DNA from 3 places in the Fusicatenibacter saccharivorans genome. Region 3 is predicted to be linked to each of the others. Evidence: predicted binding sites of a transcription regulator. Region 3 holds the regulator's gene; each other region holds the start of a gene.

Region 1 (4,247 bases), on a different contig from region 3:
GCAGAGAAAATATCCTCGGTATAGTCCACCGGCAGATGGGAGCTGTTGGTGTAGTACGGGGTATCTCCCTCATGGCCTGCGGTCTTGATATCCGGCCATTTTGCACGGTCGTGTTTTGCCAGACGGTATGCGGTCGACTCCGCCGGAGTTGCCTCAAGGTTGTACAGATCGCCGTACTCCTCCTGGTAATCAGAAAGACGCTCTCTCATATGGTTCAGAACTTCTTTCGTAAACTGCTGTGTCTTCGGATCCTCCAGACCCTTTCCGAGCCATGCGGCATTTAAGCCGGCCTCGTTCATACCGATCAGACCGATGGTTGAGAAGTGGTTCTCAAACGTTCCAAGGTACCGTTTCGTATATGGATACAGTCCCTCGTCCAGGAGGCGGGTAATGACCTCACGTTTCGTCTTTAACGAACGTGCGGCAATATCCATCATATGATCGAGACGGCGGTAGAACTCTTTCTCATCTTTGGACTGATATGCGATACGCGGCATATTGATGGTGACAACGCCGACCGATCCGGTGCTCTCGCCGGAACCGAAGAATCCGCCGGTTTTCTTTCGAAGCTCACGCAGATCCAGGCGGAGACGGCAGCACATGGAGCGCACGTCGCTTGGTTTCATATCGCTGTTGATGTAGTTGGAGAAGTACGGGGTACCGTATTTTGCAGTCATTTCGAACAGCAGACGGTTATTCTCCGTATCGGACCAGTCAAAATCGGATGTGATGGAGTAGGTCGGGATCGGGTACTGGAAGCCTCTTCCGTTGGCATCTCCCTCGATCATCGTCTCGATGAACGCTTTGTTGACCATATCCATCTCTTTTTTACAGTCTTTGTACTTGAAGTCCATCTCCTTGCCGCCGACGATCGCCGGAAGCTCCGCGAGGTCATCCGGTACGGTCCAGTCGAGTGTGATGTTGGAGAACGGTGCCTGGCTTCCCCAGCGGCTCGGTGTGTTGACGCCGTAGATAAACGCCTCGATGCACTTCTTCACTTCGCCGTAGCTTAAGTTGTCCACTTTGACGAACGGCGCCAGATACGTATCAAACGAAGAAAATGCCTGCGCACCTGCCCACTCGTTCTGCATAATGCCGAGGAAGTTGACCATCTGGTTGCACAGAACCGAAAGATGTCTTGCCGGAGAAGAAGTAATCTTTCCGTTGATGCCGCCAAGTCCTTCTTTGATGAGCTGTTTTAACGACCATCCTGCACAGTAGCCGGTCAGCATCGACAGGTCGTGGATGTGAATATCCGCGTTGCGGTGTGCCTCGGCGATCTCGTCATCATAAATCTCTGATAACCAGTAGTTGGCTGTGATCGCGCCGGAATTGCTTAAGATCAGACCGCCGACAGAATACGTTACGGTCGAATTCTCTTTGACACGCCAGTCCTCTACTTTTACGTAGCTGTCCACGATCTCTTTGTAGTCTACGATCGTCGATTTCATGTTGCGGATTTTTTCCCTCTGCTTGCGGTACAGAATGTAAGCTTTTGCCACTTCTGCGTAGCCGCACTGGATCAGCACGTTCTCCACGCTGTCCTGAATTGCCTCCACTGAAATTTTTCCGTCTTTGATCTTGGACTGAAAGTCCGCTGTTACGCGCAATGCCAGCATCTGAAGCATGTCATCGCTGAACTGCATATCTTTTGCGCCGAATGCTTTTCCAATCGCATCGGTAATCTTTTTCATCTGGAACTCTGCAATCGTTCCGTCTCTCTTTTCTACCTGAAACATGGAATCCCTCCTGTTAATTCAACCGTTTCTGCAAGGCCTTTTTAAGGTTCCACTCTTTGCAGTGTCTGAACCATATGATAGCAGAGCATGTTTCTCCCGTCAATAGTAAAAAGTACCATATCTAGTGTGAAATTTTCTAACATCACTAGATATGGTACTTTTACTTGTGTTCTGTCCCTTCCATTTTTCGGCGCTGTACGGCGCTTAAAGGGATGTACTGCCGTTTTTAAGCCCGCTTGCCATACCTCTATACCCTCGGATAGATATCCTTCGGTACATAGGCTTTTACGCGGATGCCTTCCGGCAGATATTCTTCTTCGAGCAGAATTCCGTATCCGCGGATCAGTGAAATCGTTCCCGCCTTATCGTACGGATAGAGGCGCTCGATATAGATTTTTCCCTCCATCATCCACGAGGAGAGTAAATTTTTGAGGTCTTCGAGTCCCTGTCCTGTTTTGGCAGAGACCGCAAGGCTCGCGTCTGCCCGGAAATCTTTTACAACCATCGGGGCGAGAAGCTTATCCTGCTTGTTCAGCAGGGTGACGATCTTTTTGTCCTCAACTTTCAGTTCCCGCAGCGTATCGTACACGACCTGCATCTGCAGCTCCATCTGCGGATTTGACGTATCCACAACGTGGAGAATATAGTCGGCATACCGTGCTTCCTCCAGCGTACTGCGGAATGCATCGATCAGATGATGTGGCAGCTTATTGATAAATCCAACCGTATCGGTCAGCAGGATTTCCTGTCCATCCGGAAGGGTCAGTGACCGCGTCGTCGTATCCAGCGTGGAAAACAGCATTGCATCTGCCAGAATTTCCGATCCTGTCAGTGCATTTAAAAGACTGCTCTTTCCCGCTGACGTATAGCCTACGAGCGCCGCTACCGGGATTTTGGAACGTTTTCTGCCTTCACGAAGGAGCTCTCTGTGCTGGCGTACTTCCTCAAGCTCACGTTTTAACTGCGTAATACGCGTGCGGATCAGGCGCCGGTCGGTTTCCAGCTTTTTCTCTCCCGGTCCTCTCGTACCGATTCCGCCGCCAAGACGGGAAAGCGATGTGCCAAGGCCGGAAAGTCGGGACGCACGGTACTTTAACTGGGCCAGCTCAACCTGGATTTTACCCTCGCTGCTCACGGCGCGCGCCGCAAAGATATCCAGGATCAAAAGCGTACGGTCCATGATCTTGCATTCCAGTGCTTCCTCCAGCCCTTTTAACTGGATCGAGGAGAGCTCATCGTCGCAGATGATGCCCGTCGCATCGCAGGCGCGCACCAGAATTTTCAATTCCTCTAATTTTCCTTTTCCGATGTACGTTCCCGGATGAATGGCCTCCCGCACCTGCACCAGGCGGCCCTCCACCTTCGCACCGGCGGTGCTGGCCAGTTCCGCCAGCTCGTCGAGCGATTCTTCTGCTTTTGCGCCGCCGTTTTCCTGTACGCCGACCAGAATCACGCGCTCCTGTTCTTCTCTTAAATCAAACAATCCAACTTCCTCCGTCTGTTATCGGTTCTGGAGAAACGTATTTTCCCGCTGCGCCGCGGTGTTTTCTGGATATGCTGCCAGAAAATCCGCCATCAGCGACTTCGCGGTATCAAAATCCGCCCGTTTTTCATAGGATACAATCTGGTTGAACAGCAGATTTTCCCGGTCGGAATCCTCTGCCGTTTTGAGTCCTTCCTCGATATACGAGAGTGCACTGTCCGTGTCGTTTTCCGCAAGTGCGCAGAGCGCCAGCCCGTTGTTTGCTGCCGCCGCAAAGCCATCTGTCGAAAGATACGAAGAAAACAGTGCTTTCGCCTCGTCGTTCTGACCATTGGAAAGGTAAACCTCGCCGAGCATTTCCATCGCCGCGCTGCTGCCGTCCTTCATTGCCTTCGAGAACGCTTTGACCGCCTCGTCCTGCTCCTCCAGATAGTAGTATGCGCAGCCGATGTTATAATAATCCTCGGTCGTTTTCGGCTCAATCTTCACTGCCGCTTCGAGGTAACGGTCTCCGTCCGCCTTCATGCTGCTCTCCTGATACAGCTCGTAAATGTCAAGGCAGAGCTGATAGCTCTCCTTCGTCTCCACTGCCGCATCAAAATCCACCTTCGCCTGCTCGTAATTCTTCTGCAGGAAGTACGCGCGTCCCCTAAGGAACAGCGCATCGGCATCGGCCTTTTCTTCCTGAATATTGGTGCAGATCTCAATGGCTCCATCCAGATCTCCGGCCTGTACGCAGGTTTCCGCCTCGTAATACATGACATCGCGCGAAAACTCCGCGTCTTTGTGCTTCATGCTCGAAAGACTGCTCTTGAAAGCCTCTTTTGCCTTGTCATACTCCTGGCTTTTCAGATAAGCGATGCCGAGCGACCGGTAGCTCTCCGCCAGTCGGTCGCCTGCCTTTACGGCTCCCTCCAGCATCGCAATCGACGTTACGTAGTCCTTCTGTTCGAGCGCCTCGATGCCCTTTTTATAAAGCTTTGAATTTTTATTTTCACAGCCGCCAAGCACCATTGCCGCCGCCA
Region 2 (4,247 bases), on a different contig from region 3:
GCCATCTTTGCTTCATTCAGACGTGTGTCGCCATGGACACGGCTGTAGGAAAGATAGCCGTTCATACGGTCGATCTTTGTCAGGTTCTTGGAACCGCAGACCGGGCAGACATCCATGTCGAGTTCCTGGTGGCCGCAGTCATCGCAGTAAGCCAGGGACAGGTTTACGCCCTCGTAGTAGCCAAGCTCCATCGCACGCTCGATCAGTGTCTTGATCGCGCCTTTGTTGTAGCCGACCGGATAGCGCACGTACTGGATTTTTCCGCCGTTGCAGAGCTCCCAGAAACGTCCCTCGAGATCCTGTTTCTGGATCGGGGTGATGTCCTCGGTTACGTGGCAGTGGAAACTGTTGCTCACATACGGGCGGTCCGAAACGTTGCGGACGATGCCGTACTGTTTGCGGAACTGCTCTATCTGCAGGCCGCACAGGGATTCTGCCGGTGTGCCGTAGATCGCATAGAGGATGCCGTCCTCTTTCTTAAACTCGGCAACCTTGTCGTTGATATATTTCAGCGTGTCAAGTGCGAACTGTCCGTCCTCAACAAGAGATTTTCCGTTGTACAGCTCCTGCAGCTCGTTCAGCGCCGTGATACCGAACGATGCGGTCATCGGCTTTAACAGCGGGCGGATCTTGTCGGACGGTTTTAAGTGGCCGCCGTAGAAACCTCCCTCACAGTAAGCCAGCGGGTTCGTGGATGCACGCATCTCGCCGAGGTAATCGTAGGTCCGTTTGTGCAGATCGCGGATCATCTCGAGGTAGAAGTCGAGCACTTCGTGGAAATCGCGGTTCTCGGAACGGGATTTTGCCAGGATCATCGGAAGATGAAGGGAAACGGCTCCGATGTTGAAACGTCCGACAAAGACCGGTTTGTCGTTCTCATCTGCCGGCTCCATGCCTCCGCGCTCGTACCACGGGCTAAGGAAAGCACGACATCCCATCGGGCTGATGACTCTCTTGTATTTCTTGTACATCTCGGCGATGTAGCCCTCGCCGCTCATCGACAGCCAGTCCGGATACATCGTCTTGGAAGAACAGTCAAGTCCTGCCTCGAAGACATCTTCTGCGATGCCGCCCTCTCTGTGAATTGCCTTGTCATATAAGAAGACGATTTTCGGGAAGAGCACCGGCTTTTTGTGGCCTTTCTTGCCCTGTCCGTTTTTGTGGACCTCGAGAAGGGAGATGGAAATCATCTTCTCGAACATGCTCGTTCCAAGGCCGAGGGTCACGGTAACGAACGGATAATCACCGCGGGAAGATCCAACAGTGTTCAGTTTATACTCAATTCCCTGCCATCCCTGATCGCACTCTCTTCTTACTTTGTCGATCGCATACTCGATGGCTTTCTCCTGTGCACCCTCCCAGGATGCGTCGGTATATTTCAGGAACTCTTTTACGTAGTAATCATAGCTCTTCTGTGCGTACGGAGCAAGGATCTTGTCCACCTCCGGCACGGTAAAGCCGCCGTACTGCTGTGCAGCGGTGCTGAGGACGATATCACCCATGACATCAAATGCGGTGTCAAGTGTCTTCGGCTCGTTGTACCAGACATTTCCCATCTCGAAGCCGCCTTTTAAAACGTTTCCGACATCGAACAGACAGCAGTTCATGGTATCGAGACGTGCGGACTGGTCGTGGATGTAGATGTAGCCGTCCTTACAGGCCTGCAGCTCGTTGCGGTTCATGAAGAACTTGCGGTACAGCTCTTTGTTCAGCTCGTTGAAAATCAGGCTTCGCTTCGTTGCAACGAGGGCGCTGTCGGTGTTGGCATTGCTCTTGTCGCCGATGTAGCGGATGGACTGGCTCTTCGTGTAGACCTCGTCCATCATATGGATAAAATCAGTTTTGTAATTGCGGTAATCGCGGTAGCTTTTTGCCACAGCCGGGTTTACTTTTTCGAGTGCTCCCTCCACGATATTGTGCATATCGCTGATCGGAATTTCGGTCTTTCCAAGGGAATATACGTGCTCGGTTGCGAACTTACAGATAAAGTCAATCTCCTGCTGTGAGAAGGTATACAGGATTCTCTGTGCGGATTTATTTACGGCACGAACGATCTTCTGCGCGTCGAATTCTTCTTTGGTGCCGTCCTTTTTGATAATATAAACCATTGTGGTGTCCTCCAAATCAAACACTATATCTTGTGTGTCCCCCACCCTTTTCTTGTAGCGGGCACCACATATTGTAGCATGTTTCTTTTGAAAAGAAAAGGCATTTCCTGTAAGTTTTTATTTTCAGAATATTGCATACTGCTCTTTCGTGCAGACAGAAATCTGCATTTTTCAAATTCGTTCTGCAAGCGTTCCTTCAAAAACGGTCTCGGCCGGGCCGGTCAGAAGGACCTTATTTTTCGTCCGGTCCCATGTAACGAAAAGCCTGCCGCCGCGCAGTTCTACGGCAGTTTCTCCCTCCGAAACACAGCCGGAAAGCATCGCCGCGACGGCTGCCGCACACGCTCCCGTTCCGCAGGACAGCGTTTCACCGCTCCCACGTTCCCAGACTCTCATTTTTATTGTGTGTTGATCTAAAGTCTGGATAAACTCTGTATTGATACGGTCCGGGAAGCAGGAAAGGTGTTCAAAAGCGGAACCGGTCTTTGCAATGGATATTTTTTCCACATCTTCCACCGGAATCACCGCATGCGGATTTCCCATCGAAAGGCAGGTCATCGTATAATTTTCCCCGCACACGGTAATTTTATGCTCCAGCACATATTCCCCCAGAGAAACAACGGGGATCTGTGCGGCGCGGAATTCCGGCGTTCCCATCTCCACTGTCACCTGACAGATCTCATTCAGATTCTCCCCCGTCTGCAGATGAATCACACGGTTTCCGCTGCCGGTTTCGATAGTCAGCGTCGTTTTTCTCGTCAGCCCATGCTCGTACACGTATTTTCCCACACAGCGGATGCCGTTGCCGCACATCGCGCCCTTCGAGCCGTCGGCGTTGTACATTTCCATCGAAAAATCTGCTGTTTTGGATGCCCCGATCAGAATCAGCCCGTCCGCGCCGATGCCGAAATGGCGGTCACTTACCGCTTTTGCCAGCCGTCCCGGACTCTCCACCCGCTCCTCCATGGCATTTACATAGATATAATCATTTCCGCAGCCCTGCATTTTTGTAAAACGCATACACAGCCTCCTCCCAGACTTCTGCCCTTTCCAGTTCCTTACTAAATATGTATTCCGTACCGCGCGTTTGAAAAACCATTTTTCTCAAATCCGCTTCAGACATTGGAAAACGAAGCGGAATGTGATAGAATAGGGGGAACTGATATCGTTACCTACATGAAGTAACTTTCAAATATTTTTAACCATTTATTATGAGGAGGTTTTGATGAAAAAATACCGTTGGGTTTTAACAGCAGTATTTGCCGCTTTCCTCGTGGGAACGAGCGGCTGCGGAAAGAAAACAGAAACGATTCCGATCACAACCATCAGTCAGAGTACCGACGATGACGACCCCGAAGACAATCTGGCGGCCTCCGGCGATTCCGATGAGATTCCGGAATACGATGTGGATCTCTCGAAGAACCTGAACAGTTTTCAGCTTGCCATCTGGGGCGATACATACGAAATTCCGGAATCCTACGCGGATTTTACAGCGCTTGGCTGGGTCTACAGCGGCGACGACACGAAGGAAATCCAGCCGGAATCCTTCTCAGAGGGCGAAAGTTTTGAAAAGGACGGAAACCAGATTACCGTCGATATTGCCAATCCGGATACCACGGCAAAGCCAGTGGCGGAATGCCTGATCGGAGGCATTCACATCGACACCTCGACCGCTGAGGGCCAGAATATCTATGTCGGCCTGCCGAACGGCGTCACTCTGCAGCAGTCGCTGATGGAGGATGCGGAAAGCATCTACGGTGCGCCAAAGGACCGTTATGAGACCGATACCTCTGTGCAGTTCACGTATGAGTACGGGCTGTACCAGACGATCACGCTCGGCTTCGATAACAAAACGGGAATTCTGTATTCCCTCGATATGCAGAACTTTACGACCACGGCTGATGCAGAAGCGCTCGATGGTGTCAGCGATGCCACAACACCGGAAGTGGAGGCCTACCAGGCACCGGAAGCCGACAGCATTGAAATCAACGACTGGACCGTCCGCTTTGACGATGTACTCTATCATCTTCCCGTTCCGGTCAGTGAACTTCTGGACCACGACTGGACCGTCAATACGAAAGAGTCCGATACGGCCGTTTTAAACGGAAAATACGGCTACGTCACGCTGGAAAAGGGCGG
Region 3 (4,247 bases):
AATCCCGACACGCTCCGGCCCTTCTGCCTGTTTTATCTGTTTTCCAGCGGAACATAGTCCACTTCATCTTTGACACTCTTGTACGCCGGGCGGATGATCTTGTCGGTGTTGATCAGTTCCTCCATCCGGTGTGCACTCCAGCCGACGATACGCGCGCAGGCGAACATCGGGGTGTAGAGCTCCAGCGGAAGATCCAGCATGCTGTAAACGAAGCCGCTGTAGAAGTCGACGTTTGCGGATACACCTTTGTAAATATGGCGCTCCTCGCCGATGATCTTCGGAGCCAGTTCCTCGACCATAGCGTACAGCCGGTAATCTTTCTCTCTGTGTTTTTCTTTTGCCAGCTGCTCAACGAAGGTCTTGAAGATGCGCGCACGCGGGTCGGAAATGGAGTAAACCGCATGGCCCATACCGTAAATCAGACCTTTCTGGTCGAACGCCTCTTTGTGCAGCAGCTTTCTTAAGTAATTCGATACTTCTTCCTCATCCGTCCAGTCTTTGACGTGTGACTTCATATCGTCGAACATCCGCACAACCTTGATGTTTGCACCGCCGTGCTTCGGTCCCTTTAAGGAGCCGAGCGCCGCTGCAATTGCGGAGTACGTATCGGTTCCGGAAGAAGAAACAACATGTGTTGTAAAGGTTGAGTTGTTACCGCCGCCGTGCTCCATGTGGAGGACGAGGGCAAGATCGAGGATCTTCGCCTCCAGCGGGGTGTATTTCTGATCCGGGCGGAGCATCAGCAGAATGTTTTCTGCGGTGGAAAGCTTCTTCGACGGATTGTGGATATATAAACTTTTTCCCTTGATATAATGGTTGTACGCCTGATAGCCATAGACGGACAGCATCGGGAAAACAGAAATCAGGTTAATGCACTGGCGAAGCACATTCGGAAGGGAGGTATCATCTGCGTGGTTGTCGTACGCGTACAGGGTCAGAACGCTTCGGGACAGAGTGTTCATCATGTCCTTGGTCGGCGCTTTCATAACAACGTCACGCACAAAGTTCTTCGGCAGGGACTGCTGCTGTTTTAAAATCGTCTTAAAATGCTTAAGCTGCTCTTCATTCGGCAGATTTCCAAACAGGAGCAGATAAGCGACTTCTTCAAATCCCATACGGTTTTCACTCAAAAATCCCTGGGTCAGTTTTTCCACGTTGATGCCGCGGTAGTACAGACGTCCGTCACACGGTGTTTTGACGCCGTCAATGATATCCGAAGACACAACGTTTGAAATCTGTGTCAGTCCCGCAAGGACGCCAACGCCGTTGACATCGCGCAGTCCGCGTTTTACATCGTATTGCCCATACAGCGAAACATCCATTTTGGAGTTATCCAGACAGATGTTTGTCAGTTCCTCTATTTCCGGTGTTACTTTCATGCTAAAAGCCATATGCATTCCCCTTTCTCTTCTCTTTTTTTACTCACTTTCGCTCATTATAGCATTAAACCAAGGGATTCGTATACTGAAATTTTTATAAACATTCGAAAAATTTTCGTAAGATTTTGTCTCACAAAAGGTATCAGGCTTCTGTTTTACATGCATCGAAGGCTTGATCCAGTGCGTCCAGGAAATCTCCCATCACGTAATACAGCGTCTCAAACCGCAGATAATCGAGGACGTTTTCATCCCACATAAACTTCAGCACCGGCGGGAATTCCTCATCGGACTCCCAGAACTGGAAGACGAGCGGCAGAAACGGAAAGACATGAAAAACAAAAGCAGCGTCTCCCGGGAAATATGGTTTTCCGCCAAGGGAAACGCATGCTTTTTTCAGCTGTTCCACATGCCCGTCATACCGTGCGGCGCGGCTGTCGTGAACGCCGGACGCAATCGTGCGGCCTTTGATCGTTCCCTTTAAGGAATTGGTACGCGCATACGTGCCGGCGAGCACAATCTCCTTCTTTCCGCAGCAGAGCAGGTCGAAAATCGTCAGCGTCTCATTGAAACTGCCCTGATGTACATGAAGAAAATGGTCTTTTGATCCCTCTACAACGCCGGTATGGCGGTTCACTCTCCATTCTTCAAAAAGATACGGCACATAGAAATAATCGCCATCAAACGCAAAGCCATACTTTCCTTCGATCTCCTTCTGATCGTATGTCAGAAAACGTTCCTGCATCTGATCACGCATTTTAATATAGTTCGACACTTCCATTTTTTTGCCTCCCGCTATTTGTCGAGCATCTTTTTCAGCTCGTCCATGAACGTGTTGACGTCCTTGAACTCACGGTAAATCGACGCAAAGCGGACGTACGCCACCTGATCCAGGTCTTTTAAGTAATGCATGACCTTCTCTCCGATCACAGAGCTTGGAATCTCGCGTTCCTCGCCGTTGAAAAGCTCCGTCTCCACCTTGTTGACCATCTCGTTGATCTTCTCGGCGGACACCGGCCGTTTGTGGCAGGCGCGCAGGATACCGGTCTCGATTTTCGAGCGGTCATACTGCTCGCGGTTCATATCTTTTTTGATGACGATCAAAGGGATCGTCTCCACTTTTTCGTATGTCGTAAAGCGTCTGCCGCAGACATCGCACATCCGGCGGCGGCGGATCGCATTGCTGTCTTCAATCGGGCGTGAATCCACAACCCGGGTATTATCCTGATTACAAAATGGACATCTCATATCTTTCGTCCTCGTTTCTAAATAAGTATTTCGGAAAGTTTTCTACTTTTACAGTATACGCATTTTTCCGTGAAATTCAAGTCAACTGCAGCAACATTTTCGCATATGTTTTTCCATAGGAATCAGTAAAAAGGAGCACCGCATGCGCGTTGTAGATCTCCGCCAGAAAGAAGTTATCAATATCTGCACCTGCAAAACGCTCGGCTGTCCGATTGATGTGGAATTCAATCCAAAAACGGGACATCTTACCGGACTCGTTCTTCCGGGTCCTGTGAAATTCTGCGGCTTTTTCTGCCACGGCGAGGATTTTGTGATCCCATGGGACCGCATCTGCCAGATCGGCAGCGATATCATTCTTGTCGAAATTCCGGAAAAAGAGAAAAAACAGCCCTGATCAACGGATATGAAAACCGAATTCCGATTCCAGCGGAATCTTCGTCCATTTTGCATCCGTGATTTCGATGTAGCTGGAGGTGCGGATCCTTTTGATCATCTCCGTGATCGTCTCCTCATCACCCTGCACCTCCATCTCCACCGTCTCATCCCAGCAGTTTCTCACCCAGCCGGTCAGTCCGAGCTGGTAGGCAGCATAATACGCCCGATAACGGAACCCCACGCCCTGCACCTGGCCGTAGAAAATCACATGGTACCGGATTTCTTCTTTTTCGTCTCTTCTGTCTCGTTTCTCTGTCTCGTTCATATTTCTCTGCCTCCCAACAGTCATTGCCTAAAATTCGTCTGCCGTCGCACAGTACAGCGGAAGCGGGAACCAGTCGGATGGAATGTTCTTCCAGATTTCAGATGGAACCTTGCTTCCCTTACTTGCCAGCGGTGAAAGAAGCAGTTCCTGCGCCTGCTCCCGGTTGAGTACATCTGCCCCCGGATGGGCTTCCCGTGTCACGGTCACAGTTCCATCTTTTACCGTCACGGTCAGCGGCTGTCCCTCCAGTACGGCGAACCACGTTCCATCGCTGATGCCCATCGTCTCTGCTTTCATGGTCAGCATTGCCTCGATGACGTCTGCAAATTGGAAAATACGGTACATCGCGGAACCGCAGCGCTCTTTTGTGAAGCTTTCGCAGACTTCCGATAACGCTGCTGCTTTTCCGGTCTCATACACCGGAATGGAAATGAAAAGAGAGTCAAGCGCATTTTCTTTTAAATAAGCGGCAAGTGCAGGAACGAAATCCTGTTCCTCCAACACTTCTGCTTCCACAACCTGGTTTCCGCCGCAAAGTGCCAGATATCCGATCCGCTCACCGTTTTTCCAGATTGCAATTGCCTGCTCGCCGAACGTTTTCAGGCAGGCTTTCACATCCTCTCTTACCACGTAAAGCGGTTTTTCCTCATTCAGCTTCTTTGCAAAGGCTGCCGCCTCTTCGTCCGCTTCGCCGTTTTCCGGAAACAGCGGCGCAAAGGTGTAAGCGGAGAGTTCCCCGTTTTTCCAGGTATGGCGCACATTTGCCACATCCAGGTAAAACGTGTATTTTTCACTTCCCGGCGTAAAGCCAAAGTAGGCATACCGCTGTCTCTGGCCGTCCAGTGCCAGAAGATCACACGTTCCTTCCAGATCCGTAATCCAATCGCCAAGAAGACGCTTCATGTGGCCTTCGCCCCTTGCCT

What was found. The regulator NrdR, encoded in region 3, represses ribonucleotide reductase genes. The targets are predictions, from matches to a motif close to CACAANATNTTGTG.
Region 1: the regulator NrdR is predicted to act here: its motif matches at 1,853-1,866, upstream of PGS38_RS08980 (ribonucleoside triphosphate reductase).
Region 2: the regulator NrdR is predicted to act here: its motif matches at 2,130-2,143, upstream of nrdD (anaerobic ribonucleoside-triphosphate reductase).

The regions. Positions count from the first base shown of each region.
Region 1 covers NZ_JAQEGR010000008.1:55,688-59,934, reverse strand. The annotation lists gene PGS38_RS08980 (ribonucleoside triphosphate reductase) at 1-1,739, opposite strand, end outside; gene hflX (GTPase HflX) at 1,987-3,222, opposite strand; gene PGS38_RS08970 (tetratricopeptide repeat protein) at 3,241-4,247, opposite strand, start outside.
Region 2 covers NZ_JAQEGR010000003.1:195,085-199,331, reverse strand. The annotation lists gene nrdD (anaerobic ribonucleoside-triphosphate reductase) at 1-2,108, opposite strand, end outside; gene dapF (diaminopimelate epimerase) at 2,280-3,128, opposite strand; gene PGS38_RS04355 (hypothetical protein) at 3,334-4,247, shown strand, end outside.
Region 3 covers NZ_JAQEGR010000001.1:44,253-48,499, reverse strand. The annotation lists gene PGS38_RS00270 (citrate/2-methylcitrate synthase) at 33-1,391, opposite strand; gene PGS38_RS00265 (DUF3786 domain-containing protein) at 1,522-2,157, opposite strand; gene nrdR (transcriptional regulator NrdR) at 2,172-2,624, opposite strand; gene PGS38_RS00255 (YlmC/YmxH family sporulation protein) at 2,767-3,018, shown strand; gene PGS38_RS00250 (acylphosphatase) at 3,019-3,324, opposite strand; gene PGS38_RS00245 (GNAT family N-acetyltransferase) at 3,352-4,247, opposite strand, start outside.